DNA from 2 places in the Streptomyces sp. NPDC002754 genome. Region 2 is predicted to be linked to the other one. Evidence: riboswitches for the same ligand, from Rfam matches in the RefSeq annotation. Region 2 holds a riboswitch; the other holds the start of a gene.

Region 1 (15,593 bases), on a different contig from region 2:
GCCACGTGCGAGACGCCGAAGGCGGTTGCGCCCGCGCCGAAGCCCCAGGGTGAGCAGGCCGACGCCCCCGTCCAGAAGACACAGCCGCAGTCCCAGCCGCAGCCGCGGGACCTCGCGGAGACGGGCGGCGACGAGTCGACGCCGTACATCGCGGGCGGGGCGATTGTGCTGTTGCTGGCGGGCGGCGCCGGAGTGGCGCTGGCGCGCCGGGGCCGGGGCCGGGCGTAACTGTTCGCGGGCCGCGAGCACTTCAAGCCCCTGCGGTGCGGGCCGGCAAATCAGGCCCCTGCGGTGCGGGCCGGCAAATCAAGCCCCTGCGGTCGGGTGGGCAAATCAAGCCCCTGCGGCGATTGAGCAGCGGGGTATGGGGCAGAGCCCCAATCTTTTGAGCCCCCGCGGCGCCGGGGCTTCGGGGCTCCGCCCCGGCCCTCGCTGCTCAATCGCCGCAGGGGCTTAAAACGCACACCCGCACCGCGGCGCTTGATGGCCCCGGCGGCTACCCGGCGGTGCGCAACACCCCGGCCAACGCCGCGACGAAACTGTCGCTCGTGGAACGGTCCCGCACCGCGACCCGCACCCAGTCCGCCCCCAGCCCGGGAAACGTGTCACCGCGCCGCACCGCGAACCCGGCCGAACGCAACCGCTCCCGCACCACACCCGCCCCCGGTACCCGCACCAGCACGAACGGCCCCTCCGCCGCCCCGGCCACGGAAACCCCGTACGGGCCCAACCCCCGGAGCAGCCCCACCAAATACCCCCGGTCCGCCGCAACGGCGTCCGCCGCATCCGCCGCCTCCGCGGCACCCCTCGCCGACACACACGCCTGCGCAGCGACGAGCGCGGGCGAGGACACCGGCCACAACGGCTGTGCCCGCTCCAGCTCCGCCACCACCTCCGGCTCCGCCACCACGTACCCGACCCGCAACCCCGCCAGGCCCCACGTCTTCGTCAGGCTCCGCAGCACCACGAGCCCCGGCACATCCGTCCGCCCGGCCAGCGACTCCCGCTCGCCCTGCACCGCGTCCATGAACGCCTCGTCGACCACCAGGAACCGCCCCGGCCGCGCCAACTGCCGCAGCACATCCGCCGGATGCAGCACCGATGTCGGGTTCGTCGGGTTCCCCACGACCACCAGATCCGCGTCGTGCGGTACGAGCGCCGGATCGAGCCGGAACCCGTCCGACGCCCGCAGCAGCACCCGCCCCACCGCATGCCCGGCGTCCTCCAACGCGGCCTCCGGCTCGGTGAACTGCGGGTGCACGACGACGGGCCTGCGCACCCGCAGCGCCCGCGCGAGCAGCACGAACGCCTCCGCCGCACCGGCCGTGAGCAGCACCCGCTCCACCGGCACCCCGTGGTGCGCCGCCACCGCGGCCCGCGCGGCCCGCCCGTCCGGATACGCCGCGAGCCCGTCCAGTGACCCGGCGATGTGCTCCCGCAGCCAGGACGGCGGCGTGCCCGTGCGCACGTTCACCGCGAGATCCGTCAACTTCTCGCCGTCGTCGCGGACTTCGGCGTCCCCGTGGTGCCGCAGATCGGGCCCACCGACCGGCCCCGCCACGACTGGGGCGGCCGCGCACCGCACGTCGACCTCGGGATGGGCCGCGGCCCACCCCACGGCCTGCGTGTGGCACCGCTCCGACAGCAGGGCCCCGTAGGGCAGCACGACGACCCGCCGCGCGCCGAGCGCCGCGCACCGGTCGAGCCCCGCCGGCACGTCGGGCGCCGCCGACACATACGCCGGTTCCACGCCCGCGTAGCCGCTGCCCTCCCACAACATCCGTGCGGCGGCGGCGAGTTCGGCGTTGACCGCGGAGTCGGCCGAGCCGTCCCCGACGAGCAGCACGGTCACATCGGCCCGGTCGCGCGGTCTGCGGGGGCCGCCGCTCAGAACGTCGTCGAGCCGTTGCTCCAGGGCGGCGAGCAGGGCCGGGGGAGGGGTGCGCATGGGGACGGGCTCCTTGCGGGAGATCGAGAGGGGGATCCAGGAATCCGGGGGGGACAGAGAGCGGCGGCGAAGCCGGGCCGGTCCCTACCCGGGCCGTGCCACCGCACACGTCACCCGCCCCGGACCCCCGCCCGCCCCGGCCGACGCCCGCTTCGGGACGAGCAGTTCACCACCGCGTACGAGCGCGGCGGCCTCGGCTACCGAAGGGGTGCCCACGGCGGCGCGGGCCCGCGCGGACGGATGCGGCACGGGCACGGCGGCGAGCCGCTCGGCGTCGTACGTCTCCAGCGGCACGCCCAGCGCCCGCGCCGCCGCGACGATGCCGGGCTCCCGGCCCTTCGTGTCGACCGTCGCGAGCGCCAGGACGTCCGTCGCGCCCGCCTGGGCCAGCACGGCCCGGACGAGCCCGAGCACTTCGTCCGCCGAGACCCCGGACCGGGCGCCGACACCGACGACGACACCGCGCAGGATGTGCGGGGAGGCCCCCGGATGGGTTAGCAAGGGGCCATGGCCGTGATCGTGGCGCTGAGCGCCTTCCTGATGACTTTGGTCGGCGGCTGGACCGCGCAGCGGGTCACCGACCGGCGCCACCTGGTGCTCGGCCTCGCCGGTGGCCTGATGCTCGGCGTGGTCGGCCTCGACCTGCTGCCCGAGGCCCTGGAGGCGGCGGGCAGCGAGGTGCACGGGGTGCCGGCGGCGCTGCTGCTGTTCGTGGCCGGGTTCCTCGGGGCGCACATCATGGAACACCTGCTGGCCCGCCGCCAGGCCGCCCACGGGGCGGAGGAGGGGGCGTCGGGCGGCCGGGCCCCCGAGGTGGGGCTCACGGCGGCGTCCGCGATGGTCGGGCACAGCCTGATGGACGGCATGGCGATCGGCGCGGCCTTCCAGATCGGCGGCGGCATGGGCGCGGCCGTGGCGGTCGCCGTGGTCGCCCACGACTTCGCCGACGGCTTCAACACGTACACGATCACCCGGCTCTACGGGAACGCCCGCCGCAAGGCGTTGATCATGCTGTTCGCGGACGCCGCGGCTCCGGTGGTGGGCGCCGCGTCCACGCTCCTGTTCACCATTCCGGAGCAATTGCTCGGCGGCTATCTCGGCTTCTTCGGCGGCGTGCTGCTCTACCTGGCCGCCGCCGAGATCCTCCCGGAGGCCCACCACGAGCACCCGGCCCGGTCGACGCTGCTGTGCACCGTCGCGGGGGTGGCCTTCATCTGGCTCGTGGTGGGCATCGCGGGCTGACCCGTTCACCGTGCGCCGCTCCACTGGACCAGGCGGTGCGCGATGTCCGGCCGCGCCGCCCAGTGCGTGTGCAGATAGCTGGCGTGCACACCGCCCTGCACGAAGCCCTCGACGCGCCGCGTCGGCAGCCGCATGCCCCACGCGGGCGTGGGCCCCGCGCCCGGCTCCAGCATGGTCCGGTGGAACTCGTGACCGCGCAGCCGGGCCCCGGCGGGGGCGAGCACGCTGTCGGTGACGGCGACGGCGTCGCGGTAGCCGAGGGTCAGCCGGCCGGACATCTCCGCGTCCGCGTCGAGCACCCCGCACATCGGCCGCCCGTCGAGCGAACGGGACAGGTACAGCAGCCCCGCGCACTCGGCGACCACCGGGGCGCCGGACCTGGCCAGTTCGGCCACGGCCTTGCGGAGCCGTTCGTTGGCCGACAGCTCGGGGGCGTAGACCTCGGGGAAGCCGCCACCGATGACGACCGCCGCCGTGCCCTCCGGAAGGGTTTCGTCGTGCAACGGATCGAACGCCACGACCTCGGCACCCGCCGCCCGCAACAACTCCGTGTGCTCGGCATACGAGAACGTGAACGCGGCGCCACCAGCAACCGCGACAACAGATCCAGCCCCGCCGGCGTTTGAGGCGCGGGGTCCGGGGCGGAGCCCCGAGACGTCAACCCCGCTCGGGCCAGGACTCCACGCCTCCGTCAAAAGCGGCGGCGCGCTACGGGCCAGCCCCAACAACCCCTCCAGGTCACACCCTTCCCGCACCATCGCGGCCGAGGCCCCCACAGAGTCCACCGCCTCCGTGCTCCGCTCGGCCACCGGGACCAACCCCAGATGCCGAGACGGCGTAGCCACCCGCGGAGTCCGCCGCAACGCCCCGTACACCGGAACCCCGACCTCCTCCATGGCCTCGCGCAACAACTCCTCGTGCCGGTCGGAGCCCACCTTGTTGAGGATGACGCCCGCGAGCCGCACCTCGGGGTCGAACGAGGCGAAGCCATGCACGAGCGCCGCCACCGACCGCGACTGCGACGACGCGTCGACGACGAGCACGACAGGCGCCTTCAGCAGCTTCGCGACATGCGCCGTCGAGGCCAGCTCACCCTCCCCCGACGCCCCGTCGAAGAGCCCCATCACACCTTCCACGACCGCGAGTTCACACCCCGCCGCCCCGTGCGCGAACAGCGGCGCGACCAGCTCGGGCCCACACATGTACGCGTCGAGGTTCCGCCCCGGCCGCCCGGTCGCGAGCGCGTGGTAGCCGGGGTCGATGTAGTCGGGCCCCACCTTGTGCGGCGACACGGCGAGCCCACGCTCGGCGAACGCCGCCATCAGCCCCGTCGCCACCGTCGTCTTGCCGGTCCCGGAGGCCGGCGCGGCGACGACCAGGCGGGGCACGTCCACGGGCCGCGTAGTCTGCGGACCTACCATTCGATGCCCCGCTGGCCCTTCTGGCCCTCGTCCATCGGATGCTTCACCTTCGACATGTCGGTGACGAGATCCGCGAACTCGACCAGCTTCTCAGGGGCGTTGCGGCCCGTGATGACCACATGCTGCTGCCCGGGACGGTTCCGCAGCGTCTCGACCACATCGTCGACGTCGATCCAGCCCCAGTGCATCGGATAGGCGAACTCGTCGAGCACGTACAGCTTGTACGTCTCGTCGGCCAGGTCCCGCTTGACCTGCTCCCAGCCCTCGCGCGCCTTCTCCTCGTTGTCGGCCTGGTCGTCGCGCTGCACCCACGACCAGCCCTCGCCCATCTTGTGCCAGGCCACGGTGCCGCCCTCGCCGCTCGCGCCGAGCGTCTTGAGCGCGTTCTCCTCGCCGACCTTCCACTTCGCCGACTTGACGAACTGGAACACCCCGATCGGCCAGCCCTGGTTCCAGGCACGCAGCGCGAGCCCGAACGCGGCCGTCGACTTGCCCTTTCCGATGCCCGTGTGCACGAACACCAGTGGGCGGTTGCGACGCTGACGTGTCGTCAGCCCGTCGTTCGGTACGACGCTCGGCTGTCCCTGCGGCATTTAAGCGGCCTTCCTGATGGTGTTCTGCGTTCCAGTGACGTCCTTCACGAGCCCGGCGATCGAATCCGCCCGCAGCTCGTCCAGCGTGACGGCGGTGCCGCCGAGCCGTCCTGCCAGCTCCCCGGCGAGCCCGAGCCGCACCATGCCGGTCTCGCAGTCGACGACGACGCTCGCCGTCCCCTCGGCGGCGTGCAGCCCGGCCGCACGCCCCGCCAACTGCACCGGCTCCGGCCCACCCGTCGCCCGCCCGTCGGTCACGACGACCATCAGCGGGCGCCGCGCCGGATCCCGCAGCCGTTCCACACGCAGCACGTCGTGCGCCTTCAGCAGACCGGCCGCCAGCGGGGTGCGCCCTCCGGTCGGCAGCGACTCCAGGCGGCTCGCCGCCGCGTCCACGCTCGACGTGGGCGGCAGCGCGACCTCGGCCGCCGACTTCCGGAAGGTCACGAGCCCCACCTTGTCCCGTCGCTGGTACGCGTCGAGCAGCAGCGACAGCACGGCGCCCTTCACGGCGGTCATCCGCTGCCGCGCCGCCATCGACCCCGAGGCGTCGACCACGAACAGCACGAGGTTCCCCTCGCGCCCCTCGCGGGTCGCCTGCCGCAGATCGTCACGGCGTACGACGAGCCCCCGGCCCGAGCGGCCACGCGCCCGCTGGTGCGGGGCGGCGGCCTGCACGGTCGCCGCCAGGTGCAGCTTCGTCAGGGCGCCACGGGGCCGCGTCGCCCCCGTGGTGCGACCGTGCTCGGTACGCGCCCGCGACCGCCGCCCCGCCGCGCCCTCGCCGAGGCCGGGCACGCTCAACATCTTCGTACGAAAGGGCTCACCGGCCGCCACGGGCTTCTGCTCACGGGCTCCGCCACCGGCTGCCGGGGCGGCGGCGGGCTCCTCGGTCTCGGGGGAGTCCTCCCGGTTGTCACCGGCCGGGGCATCCTGCGGGTCCTGCGTTTCCTGCGGCGCGTCGTGAGGCCCGTCCTGCGGCGGCACACCACCACCGGGACCACCACCGTCGGGACCCCCGCCGGGCCCGTCCGGATCATCATCAGGGTCAGGGTCAGGGTCAGGGCCCGACTCCGGGTCCGGCTCCGGCTCGTCCTCGGGACCGAACTCGTCCAGCGTCTCGTCGAGCTTGTCCTCGTCGAGCCCCGGCGCGTCGAAGGGGTTCCGGCGCCTGCGGTGCGGGAGCGCGAGCAGCGCGGCCTGCCGCACGTCCTCCGCCAGCACGTCCTCACGCCCCGCCCAGGCGGCGAGCGCGGTGGCCGTGCGTGCCATCACGATGTCGGCGCGCATGCCGTCCACCTCGAAGGCCGCGCACGTCGCCGCGATCTGCGTCAACGCCCGGTCACCGAGCCGCACTTGGGGCAGCAGCTCACGCGCGGCGACGATCCGCTCCCGCACGTCGGCCTCTTCGTCGGCCCATGTGCCCGCGAACCCCTCGGGGTCGTCGTCATAGGCGAGCCGCCGCTTGACGACCGCCACCCGCTGCTCCGGCTCGCGCGACGCCGCAACCTCCACGGTCAGCCCGAACCGGTCGAGCAACTGCGGCCGCAGCTCGCCCTCTTCGGGGTTCATCGTCCCTACGAGAAGGAAACGCGCGGCATGCCGTACGGAGACACCCTCGCGCTCGACGTACGAGGCGCCCATGGCGGCGGCGTCGAGCAGCAGATCAACAAGGTGGTCATGCAGCAGATTGACTTCGTCCACATACAGAATCCCGCGATGCGCATCGGCGAGCAGCCCCGGCTCGAAGGCCTTCACGCCCTCGGAGAGCGCCCGCTCGATGTCGAGCGCGCCCACGAGCCGGTCCTCCGAGGCGCCGACCGGCAACTCGACCATCCGGGCGTCCCGTTGGTCGCCCGGGGCGTCGCCGTGCGGCCCGTCGGGACACCCCGGATCGGGCGCCGCCGGATCACACGAGAACCGGCACCCGGCGACGACGTCGACGCCCGGCATGAGCGCGGACAGCGCACGCACGGCGGTCGACTTGGCCGTCCCCTTCTCCCCCCGCACGAGCACACCCCCCACGGCGGGCGACACAGCATTCAACAACAACGCAAGCCGCAAATCGTCCTGCCCGACAACGGCAGTGAACGGAAAGGGAGTACTCATCGAAACCTGACCTCCACGATTAGGGGCGCGGGACTGTGCCTATATGCGGCTCCGCCGCGGGGCGCAATCTTTTGGGGGGCGAGGGGGCGCAGCCCCCAGGGACGGGACGGGAAGCGGCGGCGGGGGCGAAATCTCACGACGGCGCCCCGGGAGCCACAAACGGCAACCCCGCAGGGGCGCCCCCCTCAATCAACCGCCAGAGCGCACCCGTATCGGCATGCCGCTCAATCAAATCCCCCAGCCGATCAAGCTGCTCCTCCCGCAACGCCTCGAACGATGTATCCGCCGCCGGCACAAACCGCCTCCCGGCAGCCGCCGCCACCTCCCGCAAAAACGCCCGCCGAAACCCATCCGCCTCCAACGACCCATGCCAGTGCGTCCCCCACACGCCCTCGACCCGACACCCGTCCAAGAAGGCGTCTCCGCCCAGCACTTCGGCGACCCCGTGATGAATCTCGTACCCCTCGACGTACTCGCCGAGCGCCTCACCGGCCGGCCGCGCAAGCGTCTTCTCCGCCTCGAACCGCACACGTACGGGAAGCAGCCCGAGCCCATCGACGACCCCGGCCCGCGACTCCACCTCGTCCTCGATGGACTCGCCGAGCAACTGGAACCCGCCGCAGATACCGAGCACGGGCCGCCCCTCGGCCGCCCGCCGCCTCAAAGCCTCCGCAAGCCCTCGCTCCCGCAGCCACTCAAGCGCCCGCACCGTCCCACGTGTCCCCGGCACCACGACGAGGTCCGCGTCGACGAGCTCCTCGGCCCGGTCCACGAACCGCACCACGACACCCGGCTCGGCGGCCAACGCGTCCACATCGGTGAAGTTCGACATCAACGGCACCGCGCACACGGCGACCCGCAGCACGTCCTCGCCCACGGGCGGCGCCACGACGGACTCCCGTACGGCACCCCGAAGGGACACCCGAAGCCCGTCCTCCTCGTCGATGCCGAGGCCGTGCTGGAACGGCAGCACCCCGTAAGTGTCCCGCCCCGTAAGGGACTTGAGCATGTCGAGACCGGGCTCCAACAAGCTCACGTCACCCCGGAACTTGTTCACCAGATACCCGGCAAGAAGCTCCTGGTCCTCGGGAGCCAGCAGCGCGGTCGTCCCGAAGAACGAGGCGAAGACCCCACCCCGATCGATGTCGCCGACCACAAGCACCGGAAGCCGCGCGGCCCGCGCAAGCCCCATGTTCACGATGTCCGTCCGCCGCAGATTGATCTCCGCGGGCGAGCCCGCGCCCTCACAGATCACGGCGTCATGCGTGGCCCGCAGCTCCTCCAGACACCCGACCACGGTGTCGAGCAGCGCCGCCTGACGCCCCCCGTGATACCCCCGGGCACTCAACTCGCCGACAGGCTTGCCCATGAGCACGACCTGACTACTGCGATCGCTCCCCGGCTTGAGCAGCACCGGATTCATCAGCGCGCTCGGCTCCGCCCGCGCGGCCTGCGCCTGCATGGCCTGCGCCCGCCCGATCTCGGCACCCTCCCTGGTCACGAACGAGTTCAGGGACATGTTCTGCCCCTTGAACGGCGCGACCTTCACGCCCTGCCGCACCAGCCACCGGCAGATCCCGGCGGTGACGACACTCTTCCCGGCGTCGGAGGTCGTCCCGGCGACGAGCAGCCCGCCGCCTCGTCGAACACCGTCTCCACGCCCGCTCATCGCCGCACCCGCGCCCGTACCAGTCGCGCACCCACACAGACTCCCAACGCCAACAGAGACACCCGCCGTGACAGCCGCACGGCCCGATCCACATCACGTACCTCGACCGCACGCCCCGGCGCGTTCAGCACCGGCCGGTGCTCGACCCGCCCGCCGTACGCCAGGGTCCCGCCGAGCCGCACCCCGAGCGCGCCCGCGAAGGAGGACTCGACGACACCGGCGTTCGGGCTCGGATGCCGCCCGGCGTCCGCCCGCCACGCGTCCAGCGCCTCCCGGGGCCTGCCACCGGCGAGGACGGCGAGGACACCGGTCAGCCGGGCCCCCGGCCAGCCCGCCACGTCGTCGAGGCGGGCCGAGGCCCAGCCGAACCGCCGGTACTTCGCGGACTTGTGCCCGACCATCGCGTCGAGCGTGTTCACGGCGCGGAAGGCGACCAGGCCCGGCACTCCGCCGAGCGCGCCCCACACGAGCGCGCCCACGACCGCGTCGGAGGTGTTCTCGGCGACGGACTCGACGACACCGCGCGCGATCCCGTCGGCGTCGAGCCCCTGCGGATCACGGCCGCACAGCCGGGGCAGCAGCTCCCGCGCCAGCTCCACGTCTCCGGCATCGAGCGCGGACCCCACGCCGCGGGCCTCGCGGCCCAGCGAGGTGCCGCCGACGACGGCCCAGGTGGCGGCGGCCGTCAACGCGAGGGACGCGGCGGGGGAGCGGCGTACGACACGGGTCGCGGCGGCGGCGAGAGCGACGGCGCCTCCGGCACACACCACGGTGTGCAGGGCGCCCGCGCCACGGTGGTCACGCCACAGCCCGCGCTCGACGGCCCCGGCGGCGCGCCCGAATCCGGCGACGGGATGCCCACGGCGCGGATCGCCAAGAAGAAGGTCGGCGAAGATCCCGGCGGCGGCACCGCACGCATACACGCGCTCGCGCCGCCAGTTGCCGCGTGGGGCAAGCATGGCGGTAGGTGTCCTCACTCAGGGTGTCCACGCCCTGGTTCGACGAGACCGGCAGCGAGAGTTCCTGGCTCGCCCCTTCGAAGGAGGGGGCTCACAGTGGCGGGACCGCGCCGGATTCGCACCGGCTTCCTCAACTGCTGCCGTATATGGCGGGGGAAGTCCACCACGCTGCGAGTTGGCACGTCAACTTGCTGTTGAGGCGTACGCACGAAGGCGGGGCACGGGACGCCGAACGCCCCGCACCCCGCCCCCGAAGGGCCCTGATGTCGCCTCAGGCCACGATCAGATAGATCCCGTAGGCCACGGCCGCCGCGCACAGCGCGAAGCAGGCATACGCCCCTGATGTCGCGACCGCGGCCGAGCCACCGTCACGCGCCGCCGACTCCCGCTTGGAGAGGCCCACGATGCCGAGGGTGAACAGGCCGACGAGGGCCACGGTGACCACGAGAGAGACGCCGAACACGGAGCCGAGGGCCGCCCAGTCGATCTTCATTCCTGCCTGCTTCCTTCTGAGCTACAGCGCTGACTACAGCGTGGCGCCGGCGGGGCGCGCGGGATCGTTCACCGCTCCGGCCTTCGGCCGGTCGGTGATCTTCGCCTCGGACTCGGCCGACTCGACCGTGCCCGCGGGCGGCGGCGTGACCGAGGCGATCGCGGCGGTGACGACGCCCGGGGCTTCCTGCGCCTCCTGCGCTTCCTGCACGGGGGCGGCGTGCGGCTCGTCCGCCGTGACGTTGGTGTGGTCGACGGAGTTGCGACGCGAGAGCTTCCAAATGATCGCCGAGCCGGTCACGAGCAGCGCCGCGGTGAGGCCGATGCCCCACGCGCCCTGCTTGGTCAGGAACTCGGCGCCCGCGCCCACCAGGCCGGCGGCCGGCAGGGTCAGGCCCCACGCGATGAACATCCGGGTGGCGGTCGACCAGCGGACGACGCCGCCCTTGCGGCCGAGGCCCGCGCCCATCACACCGCCGGAGCAGACCTGCGTGGTGGAGAGCGAGAAACCCAGGTGCGAGGAGGCGAGGATCGCGGTCGCCGCACTGGTCTGCGCCGCGAAGCCCTGCTGCGGCGCGAGTTCGGTGAGGCCCTTGCCCATGGTGCGGATGATGCGCCAGCCGCCCAGGTACGTACCGAGGGCGATGGCCATACCGGCCGAGACGATGACCCACAGCGGCGGGTCGGCGTCGTGCCCGATGACGCCGCCGGTGATCAGCGCGAGGGTGATGATGCCCATCGTCTTCTGCGCGTCGTTCGTGCCGTGCGCGAGCGATACGAGCCCGGCGGAGGCGATCTGCCCGGCGCGGTACCCCTTCGCGGTCGCCTTCTGGTCCGTCTTCTTACTGATGCGGTACGTCAGGCGGGTGGCCAGCAACGAGGCGATACCGGCGACGAGCGGCGCGGCCACCGCGGGCAGCAGCACCTTGGTGACGACGGTCCCGCCGTTCACCGACGACCAGCCCATCGACATGACAGCGGCGCCGATGAGCCCGCCGAACAGCGCGTGCGACGAACTGGACGGCAGCCCGACCAGCCACGTCAGCAGATTCCAGAGGATGGCGCCCACCAGCGCCGCGAAGATGACCTCTGTCTTGAGGCCGTCCTCATTGATGATGCCGCCGGAGATGGTCTTCGCGACTTCGACGGAGAGGAACGCTCCGACGAGGTTCAGCACGGCGGACATGGCCACCGCCGCCTTCGGCTTGAGAGCGCCGGTCGAGATGGTCGTAGCCATCGCATTGGCGGTGTCGTGGAAACCGTTGGTGAAATCAAAAACCAGCGCGGTAACGATCACGATCGCAAGGAGCAGCGTGATGTGTTCCATTTACCCAGGCTTCGGTTGGACGTCAGTGGTTCTTGGAACGTAAAGAGCCCGAGTGAACGGAAGATGAACTGGGCCGGGCGCCCCGGTGACCTGATTCGGAGGGGTCTCGCTCCGCTTGCCTCGGGGCGGCGCCGCCGGTTCCGGTTCGAGGCGCCCTCGGCCCCGGAACCAGGGGCTCCGGGGCGCTTCGGACGGCCCTTCGACTAACCCCGCGCGAAGCGCTTGAGCTGGGTCATTGAGCCGTTGAAGAGATTCTGATCACCCGGGAGGCTGCCCTTGTCGTTGTACTGCCAGAACGTCCAGTAGGTCCAGCCCGCCGGGAGTGCGCCGGCGCTCCGGTCGTACCGGGCGAGCCACAACGCGTGGTTCGAGGCGAACGCCCCGCTGTTGCCGGTGCACTGCTTCCACCATCGCGCGTTGGTGTAGATGACGGGACGGCGTCCGGTCCTGCGTACGACCTCGTTGCTGAAGGACTTGACCCAGGACACCAGCGTCGACTTCCGCAGCCCGTAGCAGGGGTGCTTGCCCTTGCCGTACGGGTTGTACTCGATGTCGAGCGCGGGCGGCAGCGTCCAGCCGTCGCGCCGCCACGCCCCGCCGTTGCGCACGAAGTACGAGGCCTGTGTCTTCCCGGAGGACTTGTACGGCAGCGCGAAGTGGTAGGCGCCGCGGATGATGCCCGCGTTGCGGGCGCCCTTGTACTGCCGGGAGAAGTAGGGGTTGCGGTAGTTCGTCGACTCGGTCGCCTTGACGTAGGCGAACCGGGCGCCCTTGTTCTTCGCCTTCTGCCAGTTCACGTTCTTCTGGTGCGACGAGACGTCGTTCCCGCGTGGCTTGCCCGCGCCGTGGGCCGGCAGCTCCGCGAGCAGGGTGCCGCCGAGGGTCAGTGCGGCGACTGACGTGAGCGCGGCGGCGCGGTGGCGGCGTGGGGACGCTGTGCGGCTGAGAGCCATGATTACCCCCCGAAAGTGACGACGTGCATGACAAATCCCCAGGGAACTCCCAGAGATTAGCGGGAGATCATTAATTACCCGGCCAAGGTCGGCCAAATAACACATGAGTCTTATCAATCACCATATGGGGTATTCCGGAGGGTCGGGTTCCGTGCCGATCGCCACCTGTCACCACGTCAAACGGCTGACAGGATGCGCGCCATGACACAGCTTCAGGAACTCGGGGCGGCATGGCAGGACGTGGTGGCGACGGCCCGCCGGACAGTGGTCGACGGCCTGGTCGTCGGGACCTCGGGCAATGTCTCGGCGCGGGTCGGCGACACCGTGCTCGTGACCCCGACCGGCGTCCCGTACGAGGAACTCGGCCCGGACGATCTCGTCGCCGTGGGCCTCGACGGCGAGCGGCGGGCCGGCACCCTGAAGCCGACCAGCGAGCTCCCCATGCACCTCGCCGTCTACCGGCACACCGACGCCCGCGCCGTCGTGCACACCCACGCCGTGCACGCCACCGCGGTCTCCACGCTCGTGCCGGAACTCCCGCCCGTGCACTACATGACGGCGGCGCTCGGCGGCCCCGTCCGGGTCGCCCCTTATGCCACGTACGGAACCCGAGAGTTGGCCGAGAACATGCTGCTCGCGCTGGCCGACCGCACGGGATGTCTGCTCCAGAACCACGGAGCCCTCACTTACGGAAGCACCCTCGCCGCCGCCTACGACCGCACCGCCCAACTGGAGTGGATGTGCCGCCTGTGGCTCACCGCCCACTCGGTCCCCGGCCTGACCCCGTCGCTGCTGACCGGGGAGCAGCTGCGCGAGGTGGGGGAGCGGCTGAGCGGGTACGGGCAGCGGGGGTCGACCGAAACGTCACCCTGAATCGTCGTCCCACTGGCCGGGGCGGGCGCGGGCCCCGACACTGGACGGGTGCGCACCGCCAACGCGACGGCCGCTGCCGTCACCGCCGTCATAGGGGCCTCGGCCGCCGCCATCGCCGTGGGCCGGCTGGCCAGCGACGCCGCGCTCAAGGCGCCCGCAGGCCGCCCGCTGCCCACCGAGCCGAGACTCACCGTGCACGCCACCGCCGCGGGCCAGGTCACCCTGACCCGCGCCCTGGCCTCGCTGCGCCCCGGTACGTACGGGTTGCAGGGCGACGGGTACCACGCGGTGGTCGGACCGGTCGTCGAATCGGCCACGACCTCCGCCGACACCGTCGTACGCCGCCTGGAGCGGGTCACCCACGGCACCCTGGAACCCGGCGCCAAGGCCTGGCTCACGCCCCAGGTGCACATCGGTGACCCCAAGGCCGCGCTCGGCCTCGACCACGCGGACGTCGACGTGCCGGGTGAACTCGGCGCGCTGCCCGCCTGGTTCGTGCCCGGGACCCGGGACACGTGGGTGATCACCGTGCACGGCCTCGGCACCACCCGCGAACACCCCATGAACCTCATGGGGTTCCTGCACCACCACCAGTTCCCGGTGCTCGACCTCGCCTACCGCGGCGACCTCGGCGCGCCCCGCTCCCCGGACGGCCTCGGCCACCTCGGCGAGACGGAGTGGCGCGACCTCGACGCGGCGATCCGCTACGCCGTGCGGTACGGCGCCCGCGACGTCATCGTGCTCGGCTTCTCGACGGGCGCCGCGATGGCCCTGCACGCCGCCGCCCACTCGGCGCTGCGGGACCGCGTCAAGGGCCTGGTCCTGGACTCGCCGGTGCTCAGCTGGGAGACGACGCTGCGCGCCCTGGCCCGCGCCCGCCGCACCCCGGGCCCGCTGCTCCCGCTCGCGGTCCGCGCCGCTCAGGGGCGCACGGGCCTGAGCGGCGACCGCCTCGCGCAGGTCGCGGACCCCCGCGCCCTCAAGGTCCCCACGCTCCTGGTCCACGGCCCCGGCGACGAGGTCTCCCCGTGGGCGCTCTCCCGCCGCCTGGCGGACCGCCGCCCGGACCTGGTGACCCTCCACGAGGTGGACGAGGCCCCGCACAACGCGATGTGGAACGCGGACGCGAAGGGCTACGAGGAGGCGCTGAGAAGGTTCCTGACGCCGTTGATGTAGCCGTTGATGCAACGGCTCCGGCGGTCGCCCGTTTGGGAATTGGCGGGTCAACCGAGAGACTGCCCTTCGTGACGTCCCGTACCCCGCGCGACTCCCGGCTCCGACTCGTCAGCCCGCGCCGCCAGCCCCTGGCCGCCCCGACCCCGCGGCCGGTCGCCGCACGCCGTCCGGCACCCCGCCCACCGGAGGGCACGCCACCACCCGCCGAGCTCGCCCGCGCCGCGCGCCGCGACCTCGCCGCCGCCGTCCGCGTGGCCCGCTGGGCGGACACCAGGATCGGCCCCGGCAATGACATGGCGGCCCGCGACGGCAAGGGCACGCTCTCCGACGTGACCGCTCTGCGTGCCGCGGACGAGCTGGGGCTGACGGTCGATCAGGTCCGTGCGGACTGGGACACGGCCCGCCTCGCGGGACTCGTCGAGGTGCACGGAGCCAGTGCCCGGCCCGGCTGGCGGCTGCGTGCCTGGGACCGCGACGACACTGCCGTGCTGCGCGGCTGGGTCGCCCTGTTCGACGCCTGGTCGCTGGTCCACCCGGCGCCCGACGACCTGGGCCCCGCCGCGGTGGCCGAGGTCGTCGAGGCGGTGCCGCAGTTGCTGAGCTTCCTGCAGCTGATGGCGGACCGGGTCGCCGCGGCCCAGCTCCTGGACCTCCTCGACCAGCGCGTCACGGAACTGCGCACGGAACGCTGCGAAATCCCCTTCGGGCCCCAGCCGGAACCGACCTCTCCGCAGGACACCCCGCTCCTTCCGCTGCTTGAGTGGTCCCTGAGCGGTCTCGCCGCCGTGGGCGCGCTCACGTACGACGACGGGCACGCCGCGCTCACCCCGC
Region 2 (15,593 bases):
GCCCGTACGCGATGCAGCACGACCCGCGCTCGTTCGACGACGTGAACGTCTTTGACCCCGACCGCTGGCTGCCGGAGCGCGTCACGGACGTGGCGAACGTGGCGCACCAGCCGTTCGGCACCGGCAACCGCAAGTGCCCCGGCGATCACTTCAGCATGGTCGAACTCGCCCTGATACTGGGCACATTGGTGTCCCGGTGGCGGTTCGAAGAGGTCCCCGGGACGAACGCGACGGCGAAACTGGGGATCACCATCGGCCCCAAGAACGGGAATCTGCGGGTGAAGGCCCGCGGCTGACCGTCCGTCACCAGGGCCTAGGAGGCGAGCCTCACCCGGAACGTCCTCCGGAAGGCGTTGGGCGTCGTGCCCAGCGCCTTCATGAACTGATGGCGCATCGCCGCCGCGTTGCCGAACCCGGCGCGCGCGGCGATCGCGTCCACCGTCTCGTCCGTACGCTCCAGCAACTCCTGGGCGAACAGCACCCGTTGGCGCAGCAGCCAGCGGTACGGCGTCGTGCCCGTCTCCTGCTGGAAGCGCCGGGCGAAGGTGCGCGGCGACATGTGGGCCCGCGCCGCGAGCTCCTCCACGGTGACCGGCTCGTCCAGGTGCCGCTCCATCCAGGACAGCACCTCGCCCACCGTGTCGCAGCGCGTCGTCGGCAGCGGGCGCTCCACGAACTGGGCCTGCCCGCCGTCCCGGTGCGGCGGTACGACCATGCGGCGGGCGATCGTGTTCGCGACCTCGGCGCCGTGCTCGGTCCGCACGATGTGCAGGCAGGCGTCGATGCCCGCGGCCGTCCCGGCGGAGGTGATGACCGGGCCCTCGTCGACGTACAGCACATCCGGGTCGACGCGGGTGCGCGGGAAGCGGACGGCGAGCTCGCGCTCGTAGCGCCAGTGCACCGCGCAGCGGCGTCCGTCGAGGAGGCCGGCCTCACCGAGCACGAACACGCCCGCGCAGAGGCTGAGCACGCGCGCGCCCCGGTCGACCGCCTCTCGCAGCGCGTCGAGCAGCTCCGGCGGGTACTCGCCGAACCGCCGCCCCGCCGAGGGGATCGTGATGAGGTCGGCCTCCGCGAGCCGTTCGAGGCCGTGCGGGGTGGAGATCGTCATGCCGGGTACGTGCGTGGTGAGCGAGGGGCCCTCGGCGGAGGCGACCGCGAAGTCGTACACGGGCAGCCCGGCGTCGCTCCGGTCGAGGCCGAACACCTCGCAGACGACGCCGAGTTCAAAGGGATGCACGCCGTCCAGCAGCACGGCGGCCACGTTTTTCAGCATGCCTGTCAGTGTGCCGCATACGTGGCAGTTATTCGAGGGTTGCTGGCGGTCCTGCCACTGCCGCGCGAGCGCGGCCCGGCGGAGAGTGGAGGACATGAACACAGCGATGAACTACCTCGCCGTCCTCTTCGTCTTCCTCCTCCTGGCGTCCCCTTCCCTGTACGGCATGGCCCACGACCGCCGCATCGACCGCCAGCTCCGCGAGGCGCGGCGGAACGCCGAACAGCCGCCCCGCCACGCCGAGTTCACCGAAGCGGCCTAGAACTCCTCGTCGAACCCGACCGAGCCCTCGACTGCCACCTGGTACGCCGAGGGGCGGCGCTCGAAGAAGTTGGTCAACTCCTGGACGCCCTGGAGTTCCATGAAGGAGAAGGGGTTCTCCGAGCCGTAGACCGGCGCGAAGCCGAGGCGCTGGAGGCGCTGGTCGGCGACGCACTCCAGGTACTGGCGCATCGACTCGGTGTTCATACCGGGCAGCCCCTCGCCGCAGAGGTCGCGGCCGAACTGCAGCTCGGCGTCGACCGCCTCGCGCAACATGTCGGTGACCTGCTGCTCCAACTCGTCGTCGAAGAGCCCGGGCTCCTCCTTTCGGACCGTGTCGACCACGTCGAACGCGAAGGACATGTGCATCGTTTCGTCTCGAAAGACCCAATTCGTCCCGGTCGCCAGCCCGTGCAGCAGCCCGCGCGAGCGGAACCAGTAGACGTACGCGAACGCCCCGTAGAAGAACAGGCCCTCGATGCACGCCGCGAAGCAGATGAGGTTGAGGAGGAAGCGGCGGCGGTCCGCCTTGGACTCCAGGCGGTCCATCTTCTCGACCGAGTCCATCCAGCGGAAGCAGAATTCCGCCTTCTCGCGGATCGAGGGGATGTTCTCCACCGCCGCGAACGCCGCCGTCCGGTCCTCCGGGTCGGGGAGGTAGGTGTCGAGCAGCGTCAAGTAGAACTGGACGTGCACGGCCTCCTCGAACAGCTGGCGGGACAAGTACAGGCGTGCCTCGGGGGAGTTGATGTGCTTGTAGAGCGTGAGGACGAGGTTGTTCGACACGATCGAGTCACCCGTCGCGAAGAACGCGACCAGGCGGCCGATCATGTGCTGCTCACCGGGCGACAGCTTCGCGAGGTCGGCGACGTCCGAGTGGAGGTCGACCTCCTCCACCGTCCACGTGTTCTTGATGGCGTCGCGGTAGCGCTCGTAGAAGTCCGGGTAGCGCATGGGGCGCAGGGTCAGTTCGAAGCCCGGGTCGAGCAGGTTCTTTTCGGGAGAGGTGGACATCACTGGCAGGCCTCGCAGGACTCGGGGTTTTCCAGGGAGCAGGCGACCGCGTCCGGCTCCGGCGTCGCGGTCTGCGCGGGGACGGTGCTGTTGCCCGCCGCCCGCGCGATGCGCGTCGCGGGGCGCGAGCGCAGGTAGTACGTGGTCTTCAGGCCCGACTTCCAGGCGTACGCGTACATCGAGGAGAGCTTGCCGATGGTCGGCGTCTCCAGGAAGAGGTTGAGGGACTGGGCCTGGTCGAGGTACGGGGTGCGTGCCGCGGCCATGTCGATGAGGCCGCGCTGCGGGATCTCCCAGGCCGTGCGGTAGAGGGCGCGGAGTTCCTCCGGGACCCAGGTGAAGCCCTGCACCGAGCCGTTGGCCTCGCGCAGCGCCTCGCGGGTCCTGGCGTCCCAGACACCGAGCGCCTTCAGTTCCTCGATGAGGTACGAGTTGATCTGGAGGAACTCGCCCGACAGCGTCTCCCGCTTGAAGAGGTTGGAGACCTGCGGCTCGATGCACTCGTAGACGCCGGCGATGGAGGCGATGGTGGCCGTCGGCGCGATGGCGAGGAGGAGGGAGTTGCGCATGCCGACGGAGGCGATGCGCTCGCGCAGTGCCGCCCAGCGCTCCGGCCAGGTGGGCTCGACGCCGTAGTGGTCGGGGTGCAGCACGCCGCGTGCGGTGCGGGTCTTCTCCCAGGCGGGAAGGGGGCCGTTGCGCTCGGCCAGGTCGGCCGACGCCTCGTACGCCGCGAGCATGATGCGTTCCGCGATGCGGGTGGAGAGGGCCTTGGCCTCGGCCGAGTCGAAGGGCAGGCGGAGCTTGAAGAAGACGTCCTGGAGGCCCATCGCGCCCAGGCCCACCGGTCGCCAGCGGGAGTTGGAGCGGCCCGCCTGGTCGGTCGGGTAGAAGTTGATGTCGACGACGCGGTCGAGGAAGGTGACGGCCGTGTGGACGGTGTCGTCGAGGCGCTGCCAGTCGATGTCGCCGGTCTTCGTGTCGACGAAGGAGCCGAGGTTGACCGAGCCCAGGTTGCAGACGGCCGTCTCCCCGTCGTCCGTCACCTCGAGGATCTCCGTGCAGAGGTTGGAGGAGTGGACCGTGTGGCCTGGCTCGGCCGTCTGGTTGGCGGTGCGGTTGGCGGCGTCCTTGAAGGTCAGCCAGCCGTTGCCGGTCTGCGCGAGGGTGCGCATCATGCGGCCGTACAGGTCCCGGGCGGGGATGGTCTTCTGGGCCAGCCCGCGGGTTTCGGCGTCTCGGTACGCGGCGTCGAACTCCTCGCCCCACAGGTCGACGAGCTCGGGCACGTCGGCCGGCGAGAACAGCGACCACGGCTGGTCCGCGTTCACGCGGCGCATGAACTCGTCCGGGATCCAGTGCGCGAGGTTGAGGTTGTGGGTGCGGCGCGCGTCCTCGCCGGTGTTGTCGCGCAGTTCCAGGAACTCCTCGACGTCGGAGTGCCAGGTCTCCAGGTAGACCGCGGCGGCGCCCTTGCGGCGGCCGCCCTGGTTCACGGCGGCGACGGAGGCGTCGAGCGTCTTCAGGAACGGGACGATGCCGTTGGAGTGCCCGTTCGTGCCGCGGATCAGTGAACCGCGGCTGCGGATGCGGGAGTACGAGAGGCCGATGCCGCCTGCGTGCTTCGAGAGGCGGGCGACCTGGTGGTACCGGTCGTAGATCGAGTCGAGCTCGTCGAGCGGGGAGTCGAGGAGGTAGCAGCTCGACATCTGGGGGTGGCGGGTGCCGGAGTTGAAGAGGGTGGGGGAGGAGGGCAGGTAGTCGAGGCGGCTCATGAGGCCGTAGAGGGCGGCCACTTCGTCGAGCGCGCGGGTGGAGTCGTCCTCGGCGAGGCCCGCGGCCACGCGCAGCATGAAGTGCTGCGGCGTCTCGATGACGGAGCGCGTGATCGGGTGGCGCAGCAGGTAGCGGCTGTGCAGGGTGCGCAGGCCGAAGTAGCCGAAGCGGTCGTCGCCCGCGACGTCGATGAGCGCGTCGAGGCGCGCGGCGTGCCCCTGTACGAATGCGGCCGTGCGGTCCGCGATCAGGCCCTCGCGGTGGCCGACGGCGACCGACTCGGTGAAGCTCGTGACGCCCTGTGAGGCGGCCTCCGCGGCGATGGAGCGGGTGAGCAGGCGGGCGGCGAGCCGGGAGTAGGCGGGGTCCTCGGAGATCAGTCCGGCGGCGGCCTCGGTGGCGAGATCGCGCAGCTCCGCTTCATCGGCCCGCGCCGAACGGCCGCGCAGCGCGGCGGCGGCGATCCGGCCGGGGTCGGCGTCGGGGAGGTCGGCGGTCAGCTCGGTCAGGGTGCGCAGGAGTGCGGCACCCGGGCCGTCCTGGGGGGTGGCTGAGACCGGTTCGGCGGGCGCGATGGTCACGTGGAGGCTCTCCCTCGCTCGGGCGGGGCCTTTCGGCACACTCGCGTCGTCGCCCGAAGGGCGGCCCCGCGGTGTCTGGTGCGTGCGATCGCAAGGCGCCGGACGGGCCTCGTAGCGGAGCTACTAGGTCTGTCCGGCAACGCCGCGAGCGTGCGTGCCAGACGCCGCGGGGCAGACGCGAGTGTGCCGAAAGGCCCCGCGGGCCTGCGGGGAGGAGGTGGCAGCGCGGGCCGCGCACGCGCAGGGCGGGCCCTCGTCCACCGGCCCTTTCCGCGAGGCCCGGACGTCTTCGACGCCCGGGCCGGTCGGCTCGGGCGTGCCGTCGACAGGTCATCGGACTCACGCGGGCGTTTTTGTACGCCTACGCACACCGTTGCGGGACAGTTCCGGATTCGCACCGGATTCCCCTGTGGTGACAGCGAGAGTGAGCATACATGTTGTGTCGGGCTTTCGCTTCAGCCCCATATGTTGTGTCGGCCGACCGAACCGTCAGTCTGCCGCCAGCTTCAACTCGTACGCCCGCAGCGTCACTTCCGGGATCGGCGACCAGTCGCGGTCCGGGATCCGGGTGAAGCCGAGGCGCTCGTAGAGGCGGTGGGAGGCGGTGGCGAGCGGCTGCGTGCACAGCACCACCGCCGACTTCCCGGCTGACCGGGCCCGGTCGATCACGGCCCGCACGAGCGCCTCGCCGACGCCCTTCCCGCGCGCCTCCACGTCGACGGCCAGCATCCGGAACTCGGCCTCCGAGGGGCGCGCGAGGTCCGCGTACGGGTGGTCGTGCGTGGGGACGTAGGTGACGCCGCCGAGGACGCGGCCGTCGGGGTCCTCGGCGACGAGCACTTCGGCCTGACCGGCGCGTTTCTCGACGTCGCGCAGTTCTGCGGCGTACCAGTCGTCCTCGCCGAACGCGAGGAGGCCGCTGCCCAGGTAGGCGCGGGCGCTCAACTCGCCCAGTACGGCGTATTCATCGGGGCGCACTGTTCTGATCACGACGCCATGGTTACGCGACCCCGGGCCGTGGCCGCAACGCTTTCCGGAAAATGTGTCGGGCCCCTCCGAAGCGGAGGGGCCCGACACACGTACGGAAGGGCGTGCTTAGTGACCAGCGCCCGCGCCGACCGTCGGCAGGTCGCGCTTGACGCCCTTGTCGCCGGCGTCGGCCGTGTAGTCCTCGGCGGTCGTCTCGTCGACGCCGTCCGGGGCGTTGACCGCCTTGAGGACGAAGGTCAGGACGACGGTGACGACGATGTTGAGGACGAACGCCGTGAAGCCGATGTAGCCGATCTCGCCGATGCCGGGGATCTCCGCCGACGAGCCGCCGAAGTGCTTCTGCGTCGGCGACGCGACACCCCACGCGGCGAGCGTGCCGTAGACCATGCCGACGGCCCAGCCGGCGAGCAGCGCCCAGCGGTGGAACCAGCGCGTGAACAGGCCGCCGACCAGGGCCGGGAAGGTCTGCAGGATCCAGATGCCGCCGAGCAGCTGGAAGTTGATGGCGACCGTCTTGTCCATGGTCAGGACGAAGACGAGCGCGCCGACCTTCACGAGCAGCGAGACCAGCTTGGAGACCTTGGTCTCCTGCGCGGGCGTCGCGTCCGGCTTGATGAAGTCCTTGTAGATGTTGCGCGTGAACAGGTTCGCGGCGGCGATGGACATGATGGCCGCGGGGACCAGCGCGCCGATGCCGATGGCCGCGAACGCGACGCCCGTGAACCAGTCGGGGAACATGTCCTCGAACAGCTGCGGAATCGCCAACTGCCCGTTCTGCACCTTGATTCCGGCCGCGATCGCCATGAACCCGAGCAGCGCGAGCAGGCCCAGCATCAGCGAGTACAGCGGCAGGATCGTGGTGTTGCGACGGATCACGTTGCGGCTCTTGGACGAGAGCGTCGCCGTGATCGAGTGCGGGTACATGAACAGCGCCAGGGCGGACCCGATGGCGAGCGTCGCGTACGTCCAGGTGCCCGAGGAGCCCGGCGCGAGCCCGGCGACCGGTTTGCCCGCCGCGTCGTTCGCGGCGTCGAACTTGTCGTTCGCCGCGGCGAAGATGTGCTCGAAGCCGCCCAGCTTGATCGGGATGTAGATGATGGCGACCGCGATCACGAGGTAGATCAGGCCGTCCTTGACGAACGCGATCAGCGCGGGCGCCCGCAGGCCCGAGGAGTACGTGTACGCGGCCAGCACGCCGAAGGCGATCAGCAGCGGCAGGTCCTTGACGAACCAGTTGGTGCCCTCACCCCCACCGACGCCCATGACGTCGAGAACGGCCTGGATGCCGACCAGTTGGAGTGCGATGTACGGCATCGTGGCGAGGATGCCGGTGACCGCGACCGCGAGCGAGAGGCCCTTGGAGCCGAAGCGTCCGCGCACGAAGTCGGACGTCGTCACGTACCCGTGCTTGTGCGAGACCGACCACAGGCGCGGCAGGAACGTGAAGATCAGCGGGTACACCAGGATCGTGTACGGCACCGCGAAGAAGCCGGAGGCGCCGGCCGCGTAGATCGCCGCGGGCACGGCGACGAAGGTGTACGCGGTGTAGAGGTCGCCGCCGAGCAGGAACCAGGTGACCCAGGTGCCGAACGAGCGGCCGCCCAGGCCCCATTCGTCCAGGGACGCCTCGTTCTCGGCCTTCCGCCAGCGCGCGGCGAGGAAGCCCATGACCGTGACGGCCACGAAGAAGATGATGAAGACGGTGAGCGCGACACCGTTGACGCCGCCGTTCACGCGCCCGCCCCTTCCTGGGAAGCCTGAGAGGTCTCACGGGCGCGCTGATCGCGCTGCCACAGCTTGTACGCGAGCATGGTGAGCGCGGTCGAGATGAGCACCCAGAGCATCTGGTACCAGTAGAAGAACGGGACGCCGATGAGGGTCGGTTCGACCTTGGCGTAGGAGCTGACCCAGAGCATCGCGACGAACGGTGCGACCAGACACAGTGCAATGATCACGCGGACCGGCGTGACCACCGGTTGTTTCACTTCAGGCGGCGCATCGGACATTCGCGGTTCCGTTCCCCTCGCTGATCAGAGATCCCACTTATCTCATGCTTAACGTGCGGGAAATCTAAGCGAGAGTCTTGATCTACGGAACCCCTGTCCGGATAACGGATGGGTACGCGGGCCCGTTCAGCAACAGCGGAACCCCTGTCGTGGATCCGCTTCCTGCCGGTCCGTCCGCATGCGTTCGAAGTCGCGCCGGGACGGCACGGGCGCACCGGGGTGGGTTTCCCCGACGTGCGCCACGTACCGCTCGTACGCGCTCTCGTCCGTCAACTCCCGGACGAACCACCGCACATACCTAGCCACCCGTAGAACTGCCGACGCCGGCATCGCGCGCCTCCGCCTTCTCCTCCTGCGTGGGGACGAGTCCGGCCGGTGCCACCAGCGTGGACTCGACGTACGGCGCCTCGCTCAGCTTGGACGACTGCGGGTTCCGTACGTGCTTCACACATACCCGTAGCGCGTCGAGAACCACCACGACGATGAGGAGGGCGAGCGCGGCGGTGAGGACGCCGTCGACCGTGGAGTTGGTGACCACGGTGTGCATGTCGTCCATGGACTTCGCGGGCGGCAGTACCTTTCCGGCGTCGATGGCGTCCTGGTAGTTGGAGCGCTGCTGGAAGAAGCCGACGCGCGGATCGGACGAGAACACCTTCTGCCAACTGGCGGTCAGCGTCACGACGGTGTCCCAGATCAGCGGGATCCCGGTGATCCAGGCCCACTTGAGCCGCCCCGACTTCACGAGCAGCGTCGTGCAGACGGCGAGGGCGACGGCGGCGAGCAGCTGGTTGGAGATGCCGAAGATCGGGAAGAGCTGGTTGATCCCGCCGAGCGGCTCGTGCACGCCGATCCACAGGAAGTATCCCCACAGGCCGACGACGACGGCGCTGGTGAGCAGGAGCCCCGGCTTCCAACTGATGTTCCTGAACGGCTTGTAGACGTTGCCGAGCATGTCCTGGAGCATGAAGCGGCCCACGCGCGTGCCCGCGTCGAGCGCGGTCAGGATGAACAGCGCCTCGAACATGATCGCGAAGTGGTACCAGAAGGCGCGCAGTCCGCCCCCGGTCACCTGCGAGAAGATCTCCGAGACTCCGACGGCGAGGGTCGGCGCGCCGCCCGTACGGGACAGCAGGCTCGCCTCCTCGACGTTCTTCGCGGCCTGCGCGAGTTCCGCCGGTGAGATCGAGTATCCGAAGCCCGCCACGGCCTGCGACGCGGACTGCACGCTGTCGCCGATGACTCCGGCGGGCGCGTTCATCGCGAAGTACAGGCCCGGGTCGATGATCGAAGCGGCGACGAGCGCCATCACGGCCACGGCCGACTCCATCAGCATGGAGCCGTAGCCGATCATCCGGACCTGCGTCTCCTTCTGGATCATCTTCGGCGTCGTGCCGGAGGAGATCAGCGCGTGGAAGCCGGAGAGCGCGCCGCAGGCGATGGTGATGAAGACGAAGGGGAACAGCGAGCCCGCGAAGACCGGTCCGTCGCCGCGCGAGGCGAAGTCGGTGACCGGGTCCATCTTCAGCGTCGGCAGCGCGACCACGACGCCGATGGCGAGCAGCGCGATGGTGCCGAGCTTCATGAACGTGGAGAGGTAGTCGCGCGGCGCGAGCAGCATCCACACCGGCAGGACCGAGGCGACGAACCCGTAGATCACCATCCAGATCACGAGCGTCGACGGCGCCAGCGTGAAGGTGTCCGCCCACGAGGACTCGGCGACCCAGCGACCGGCGATGAGCGCGATCAACAGCAGCGCGACGCCGATGAGCGACACCTCGGAGACCCGTCCGGGGCGCAGCACGCGCAGGTAGAAGCCCATGAGCAGCGCGATCGGGATGGTCATCGCGATGGAGAAGGTGCCCCAGGGCGACTCGGCGAGCGCGTTCACCACGACCAGGGCGAGCACCCCGAGCAGGATGATCATGATGGCGAAGGCGGCGACCAGGGCGGCGGCCCCGCCGAACGGGCCGATCTCCTCGCGCGCCATCTGCCCGAGCGAACGCCCGTCGCGCCGCGTCGAGAAGAACAGCACGACCATGTCCTGCACGGCGCCCGCGAAGATCACGCCGACGATGATCCAGATGGTGCCCGGCAGATACCCCATCTGCGCCGCGAGCACGGGTCCGACCAGCGGGCCAGCCCCGGCGATGGCGGCGAAGTGATGGCCAAGCAGCACGCGGCGGTCGGTGGGGTGGAAGTCCATGCCGTTGCCAAGGCGCTCGGCGGGCGTGGCCCGCTTCGCGTCGACCTTCAGCACCTTGTTCGCGATGAACTTCGCGTAGAAGCGGTAGGCGATGGCGTACGACCCGAGGGCGGCGGCGACCATCCACGCGGCGGAGACCTCCTCGCCGCGGGAGAGCGCGAGTACGGACCAGCCGGCCGCGCCCGCCAGGGCGACGACGGTCCACAGAATGATGGTTCTAGGAGAAGCGGTACGCACCGGTGTGTCCTCCCCGTCCATGCGACGACGGGAGGACCGTAAGCCAGAGAATGTGAGCTGCGCTACACCGCGTGCGGGAAAGCGTCTACTCCGTTATGGGGCAAGGGAGTTGAGGGCGGGTCGGCGGTGTCAGTCGGTGGGCCGCTTGAGTCGCGCCACGAACTTGTAGCGGTCGCCACGGTAGACCGAGCGGACCCACTCCACCGGCTGTCCCGAGCCGTCGATCGAGTGGCGGGAGAGCATCAGCATCGGCAGGCCCACGTCCGTGCCGAGCAGGCCCGCCTCGCGCGGCGTCGCGAGGGAGGTCTCGATGGTCTCCTCGGCCTCGGCGAGGCGCACGTCGTAGACCTCGGCGAGCGCGGTGTAGAGCGAGGTGTACTTGGCGAGGCTGCGGCGCAGCGCGGGGAAGCGCTTGGCCGACAGGTGCGTGGTCTCGATCGCCATCGGCTCGCCGCTCGCGAGGCGCAGCCGCTCGATGCGCAGGACGCGGCCGCCGGCGGAGATGTCGAGCAGGTGCGCGAGCGAGTCGTCGGCGGTGACGTAGCCGATGTCGAGCAGCTGCGAGGTCGGCTCCAGGCCCTGCGCCCGCATGTCCTCGGTGTACGAGGTGAGTTGGAGCGCCTGGGAGACCTTGGGCTTGGCGACGAAGGTGCCCTTGCCCTGGATCCGCTCGAGCCGGCCCTCGACGACGAGCTCCTGAAGGGCCTGCCGGACGGTCGTGCGGGAGGTGTCGAACTCGGAGGCGAGCGTGCGCTCGGGCGGGACCGGGGTGCCGGGCGGCAGCGTCTCCGTCATGTCGAGCAGATGTTTCTTGAGGCGGTAGTACTTGGGCACGCGTGCGGTGCGGACGGGCGCCCCGCTCTCGTTCTCCGCACTGCTGACGTCGGTGCTCATGCTCCGCCTTCCCGGCTCCGGTGCCGATGCGACTCCGTGACCCCTCCTTATACCGCCCGGTGGCCGTCTGGTCTAGTCCACCCGCCGAGGGTATTCGCAGGTGGCCAACGCCCTTGCCCTGCTTGGCGGATGCGGCCCGGGTGTCGTTCCGATAACGGACGCGGAGACCTCTCTCGGCCACTCTTGACAGCCCTATTGGTCTGGGCCAAGCTCCCCGTACTGGTCTACACCATTAAAGATCAGGTCCCAGTCCCATCAGCCGTATCCGCGTACGAAGGCGTGTTCGCGCCGTATGTCATCGCTGTGGGTGGGGGGTTGCAGGCATCCCTGAGGAGGGTGACATGAAGCGCAAGCTCATAGCGGCTGTTGGTGTCGCGGCCATGATGTCCGCGGTCGCGGCCTGTGGGGGCGGGAGCGACAGCAACGCGGGCAAGGACCCGAAGGACCGCACGGGCGACGTCACGGTCTGGCTGATGGTCGACGCGCAGAGCACCTGGCCCGGTCTGGTCAAGGACGTCAATGCGCAGTTCAAGAAGAAGTACCCGAAGGTCAAGGTCAACGTCTCGTACCAGCAGTGGGCGGACAAGGCCAAGAAGCTCGACACCGCCCTGGGTGGCGACAAGTTCCCGGACGTCGTCGAGCTCGGCAACACCGAGACCATGCAGTACATCCTCAACGGGGCGCTCGCCGAGATCGACCCGAAGAAGTACGACAACAGCGACTCCTGGATCAAGGGCCTCGCGGACACCTGTTCCTTCGAGGGCAAGATGTACTGCGTCCCGTACTACTCCAGCGCGCGCGTCGCCATCTACAACAAGGACATGCTGAAGTCGGCCACCGGCTCCGCCGAGCTGCCCACCGACGAGACCGCGTTCCTCAAGGCGATGGACAAGGAGACGGCGAAGCAGGGCGCCAAGGACAAGCGCTTCTCGTCCCTGTACCTGCCGGGCCGCTACTGGTACGCCGCCATGTCCTACGTCAAGGCGTACGGCGGTCAGATCGCGTCGTACGACGACGGCACCAAGAAGTGGAAGGGCACCCTCTCCGACGCCAAGTCGCAGGAAGGCATCCAGCACTTCATCGACCTGGTGAAGAAGTACAACAAGGGCGACATCACCAAGGACGAGCAGGACCACGCCAATGTGATGGCCAACGAGAAGGCCGGCGTCCTGTACGGCAACGGCTGGGAGGCCGGCTCCGTCATCGACGGCAAGGCCAACGGCAACCCGAAGCTGAAGGACAAGATCGCCGTCGCCTCCATGCCGGGCCCGAACGGCAAGACCCTGCCGTCCTTCGTCGGCGGCTCCGACCTCGCGGTGACGCAGAAGTCGAAGAACGCGGACCTCGCCGAGGACTGGATCTCCATGTTCACGAGCGAGAAGTCCCAGGAGGTCCTCACCTCCAAGAACGTGCTGCCCAGCAACACCAAGCAGCTGCAGCCGCTGAAGGAGAAGGCGGAGACGGAGGCCGCGGCGAACGCGGTGGAGAGCGCCTGGTTCACGCCGATCGCACCGGGCTGGACCGCGATCGAGAAGGAGGAGGTCCTGAAGAACATGCTTCTCGACATCCTCAAGGGCAAGTCCGTGGCCACGGCCGCCAAGACGGCCGACGCCAAGATCGACGAGCTGATCAACAAGGAGTCCTGAGCCTGACGGGCTCCGGGGAGGGCGGGGCCGGCATCGAGCGGCCCCGCCTCACCAACGTTCGCCGAGAACGAGAAAGGTCAGCCACGTGACTGCCGCCGACACCAAGGCCGCCGGGCCGCCGCTCAGCGCAGCGGACACCCCGGAAGGGGGACCACCCGCGCAGCAGCCCCCGGGCGCCGGCCGCCCGAAGCGGAAGAAGGGGGCGACGCTCCCTTATCTCCTGATCCTGCCGGCGATCGTCGCGCTGGCCGCCGTCTATGCGTACCCCCTGGTCAAGACCGTGATCATGTCCTTCCAGGACATGGGGCGCCGCGAGCTGTGGACGGGGGAGAGCCCGCCGTGGGTCGGCTTCGACCAGTTCACCAACATCCTCGGCGACGCGGAGTTCTGGCAGGTCACCGTCCGCACGGTGGTCTTCATGGTGGTCTGCGTCTCGCTCACCATGGCGGTCGGCCTGCTGATCTCGCTGCTGATGATGCGCCTGACGACGTGGGTGCGGCTCACGCTCACCACGGCGCTGATCGCCGCCTGGTCGATGCCGCTGCTCGTCGCCGCGTCGATCTTCCGGTGGCTGGCCGACTCCGACTACGGCCTGATCAACACGCTCATCGCCAAGGTGGCGGGCGACGACTTCCTCGGGCACAACTGGTTCCTCGACCCGATGCAGGGCTTCGCGGTCATCGCCGCGCTCGTCATCTGGGGAGCCGTCCCCTTCGTCGTCATCACCCTGTACGCGGCCCTCACCCAGGTGCCCGCGGAGCTGGAGGAGGCCGCCCAGCTCGACGGCGCCAGCGCGTTCGGCGTCTTCCGCTTCGTCACCTGGCCGGTCGTCAAGCCCGTCTTCATCATGGTCACCACGCTCTCGGTGATCTGGGACTTCAACGTCTTCGGGCAGATCTGGCTGCTGCGCGGCAACAAGCCGGAACCGGACTACGAGACGCTCGGCCTGTACTCCTTCTCCAAGGCGTTCACGTCGACGTCCTTCAGCCAGGGCACCGCGATCGCCCTGGTCACCGTGGTGCTGCTCTCCGGGGTGGCCGTGTACTACCTGCGTCAGCTCATGAAGACAGGAGAGGTCGAATGAGCGCCTCCACAGCTCCGGTCACCCCGGTGAAGCAGGGGCTGCGCCCCGACCTGCGCCCCGACCGCAAGAAGACCAGGCTCGGCTACAACGTCCTCGGGCTCGTCATCGCCGTCGTGATGGCCTTCCCGGTCTACTGGCTGATCATCTCGGCGCTGCGGCCCAACCACGAGATCCGCTCCTACGACCAGACGCTGTGGCCGTCGTCGATCACCTTCGACAACTTCGCCCGCGCGGTGAAGCAGCCGAACTTCGGCACCGCGATCCAGTCCAGCCTCATCATCTCGATCACCGCCGTCGTCGGCGGCATGATCATCGCGACCCTCGCGGCGCTCGCCGTCGGGCGCTTCCGCTTCACCGGCCGGCGCGCACTCCTGATGGTGCTGATCCTCGTCCAGATGCTGCCGCCGACCGCGATGCTCATCCCCATCTACACCCAGCTCAACGCGATGGGCGGACTGAACGAGTACTGGGGCGTCATCGTCGTCTACCTCGTCTCCACGCTGCCCTTCGCCACGGTGATGATCCGCGGCTTCGTGGTCAACATCCCCGTGGAACTGGAGGAGTCGGCGATGGTCGACGGCTGTACGCGGATGGGCGCGTTCCGCCGCGTCGTCTTCCCGCTGCTCGCCCCCGGCCTCGCGGCCTCCTCGATCTTCGCCCTGGTCAACGCGTGGAACGAGTACCTGTTCGCGTACATCCTGATGAACGAGGACTCGAAGTACACACTCAACGTGTGGCTGATGACGTTCACGACCGAACGAGGCACCGACTACGGCGCGTTGATGGCCGCGTCCACGATGATCGCTCTGCCGGTGGTGGTCTTCTTCATGTTCATTCAGAAGAAGATGGCCACAGGTCTCACTTCCGGCGCCGTGAAGGGATAACGCCGCACGATGACGACACTGACACGTGGAACCGACACCCTCACACGGGACGCCCTCACGGTGCTGCAACCCGGCTTCACCGGGACGACGGCCCCCGACTGGCTGTTGCGACGCCTCGACGAGGGGCTCGCCTCGGTGGGTCTCTTCGGCCGCAACATCGAGGGCCCCGAGCAACTGGCCGCCCTCACCGCCCAGTTGCGCGCCGAGCGCGGCGACGTCCTGGTCGCCATCGACGAGGAGGGCGGCGACGTCACCCGCCTCGAGGTCCGCACCGGCTCCTCCTTCCCCGGCAACCACGCGCTCGGCGCGGTCGACGACGCGGCGCTGACCCGCTCGGTCGCCGCCGAGCTGGGCCGCCGCCTCGCCGAGTGCGGGGTCAACCTCAACTGGGCGCCGTCCGCGGACGTCAACGCCAACCCGGACAACCCGGTGATCGGCGTGCGTTCCTTCGGCGCCGACACCACGCTGGTGGCCCGGCACACCGCCGCGTACGTCGAGGGCCTGCAGTCCGCCGGCGTCGCCGCCTGCACGAAGCACTTCCCGGGACACGGCGACACGGCGGTCGACTCGCACCACGACGTGCCGCGCATCGACGTCGACCTGGACGTGCTGCACGCCCGGGACCTCGCGCCGTTCCGGGCGGCGATCGCGGCGGGCTCGCGGGCCGTGATGAGCGCGCACATCCTGGTGCCCGCGCTCGACCCGGAGTACCCGGCAACGTTGTCGCGTCGCATCCTCACG

The links. Region 2 has a riboswitch for cobalamin ahead of ACWD2L_RS21880 (ribonucleoside-diphosphate reductase subunit alpha). Riboswitches for the same ligand answer to the same signal wherever they lie in the genome.
Region 1: it holds a riboswitch for cobalamin, as region 2 does, so the genes downstream of both, ACWD2L_RS12410 (cobalamin biosynthesis protein) here and ACWD2L_RS21880 (ribonucleoside-diphosphate reductase subunit alpha) in region 2, are expected to answer to the same signal.

The regions. Positions count from the first base shown of each region.
Region 1 is NZ_JBSFVM010000004.1:60,182-75,774, reverse strand. It holds gene ACWD2L_RS12450 (SCO1860 family LAETG-anchored protein) at 1-228, shown strand, start outside; gene cobC (Rv2231c family pyridoxal phosphate-dependent protein CobC) at 497-1,948, opposite strand; gene ACWD2L_RS12440 (cobalamin biosynthesis protein) at 2,033-2,449, opposite strand; gene ACWD2L_RS12435 (ZIP family metal transporter) at 2,456-3,190, shown strand; gene ACWD2L_RS12430 (cobyrinate a,c-diamide synthase) at 3,196-4,611, opposite strand; gene cobO (cob(I)yrinic acid a,c-diamide adenosyltransferase) at 4,605-5,204, opposite strand; gene ACWD2L_RS12420 (putative cobaltochelatase) at 5,205-7,313, opposite strand; gene ACWD2L_RS12415 (cobyric acid synthase) at 7,447-8,982, opposite strand; gene ACWD2L_RS12410 (cobalamin biosynthesis protein) at 8,979-9,941, opposite strand; cobalamin riboswitch at 9,980-10,127, opposite strand; gene ACWD2L_RS12405 (hypothetical protein) at 10,213-10,434, opposite strand; gene ACWD2L_RS12400 (inorganic phosphate transporter) at 10,468-11,760, opposite strand; gene ACWD2L_RS12395 (lysozyme) at 11,964-12,713, opposite strand; gene ACWD2L_RS12390 (class II aldolase/adducin family protein) at 12,915-13,586, shown strand; gene ACWD2L_RS12385 (alpha/beta hydrolase) at 13,635-14,762, shown strand; gene ACWD2L_RS12380 (hypothetical protein) at 14,831-15,593, shown strand, end outside.
Region 2 is NZ_JBSFVM010000010.1:136,527-152,119, forward strand. It holds gene ACWD2L_RS21860 (cytochrome P450) at 1-296, shown strand, start outside; gene ACWD2L_RS21865 (GlxA family transcriptional regulator) at 314-1,276, opposite strand; gene ACWD2L_RS21870 (hypothetical protein) at 1,371-1,538, shown strand; gene ACWD2L_RS21875 (ribonucleotide-diphosphate reductase subunit beta) at 1,535-2,551, opposite strand; gene ACWD2L_RS21880 (ribonucleoside-diphosphate reductase subunit alpha) at 2,551-4,908, opposite strand; cobalamin riboswitch at 5,216-5,346, opposite strand; gene ACWD2L_RS21885 (GNAT family N-acetyltransferase) at 5,398-5,898, opposite strand; gene mctP (monocarboxylate uptake permease MctP) at 6,004-7,632, opposite strand; gene ACWD2L_RS21895 (DUF3311 domain-containing protein) at 7,629-7,904, opposite strand; gene ACWD2L_RS21900 (YbdD/YjiX family protein) at 8,031-8,234, opposite strand; gene ACWD2L_RS21905 (carbon starvation CstA family protein) at 8,203-10,344, opposite strand; gene ACWD2L_RS21910 (GntR family transcriptional regulator) at 10,474-11,238, opposite strand; gene ACWD2L_RS21915 (extracellular solute-binding protein) at 11,580-12,884, shown strand; gene ACWD2L_RS21920 (carbohydrate ABC transporter permease) at 12,970-13,968, shown strand; gene ACWD2L_RS21925 (carbohydrate ABC transporter permease) at 13,965-14,852, shown strand; gene ACWD2L_RS21930 (glycoside hydrolase family 3 protein) at 14,862-15,593, shown strand, end outside.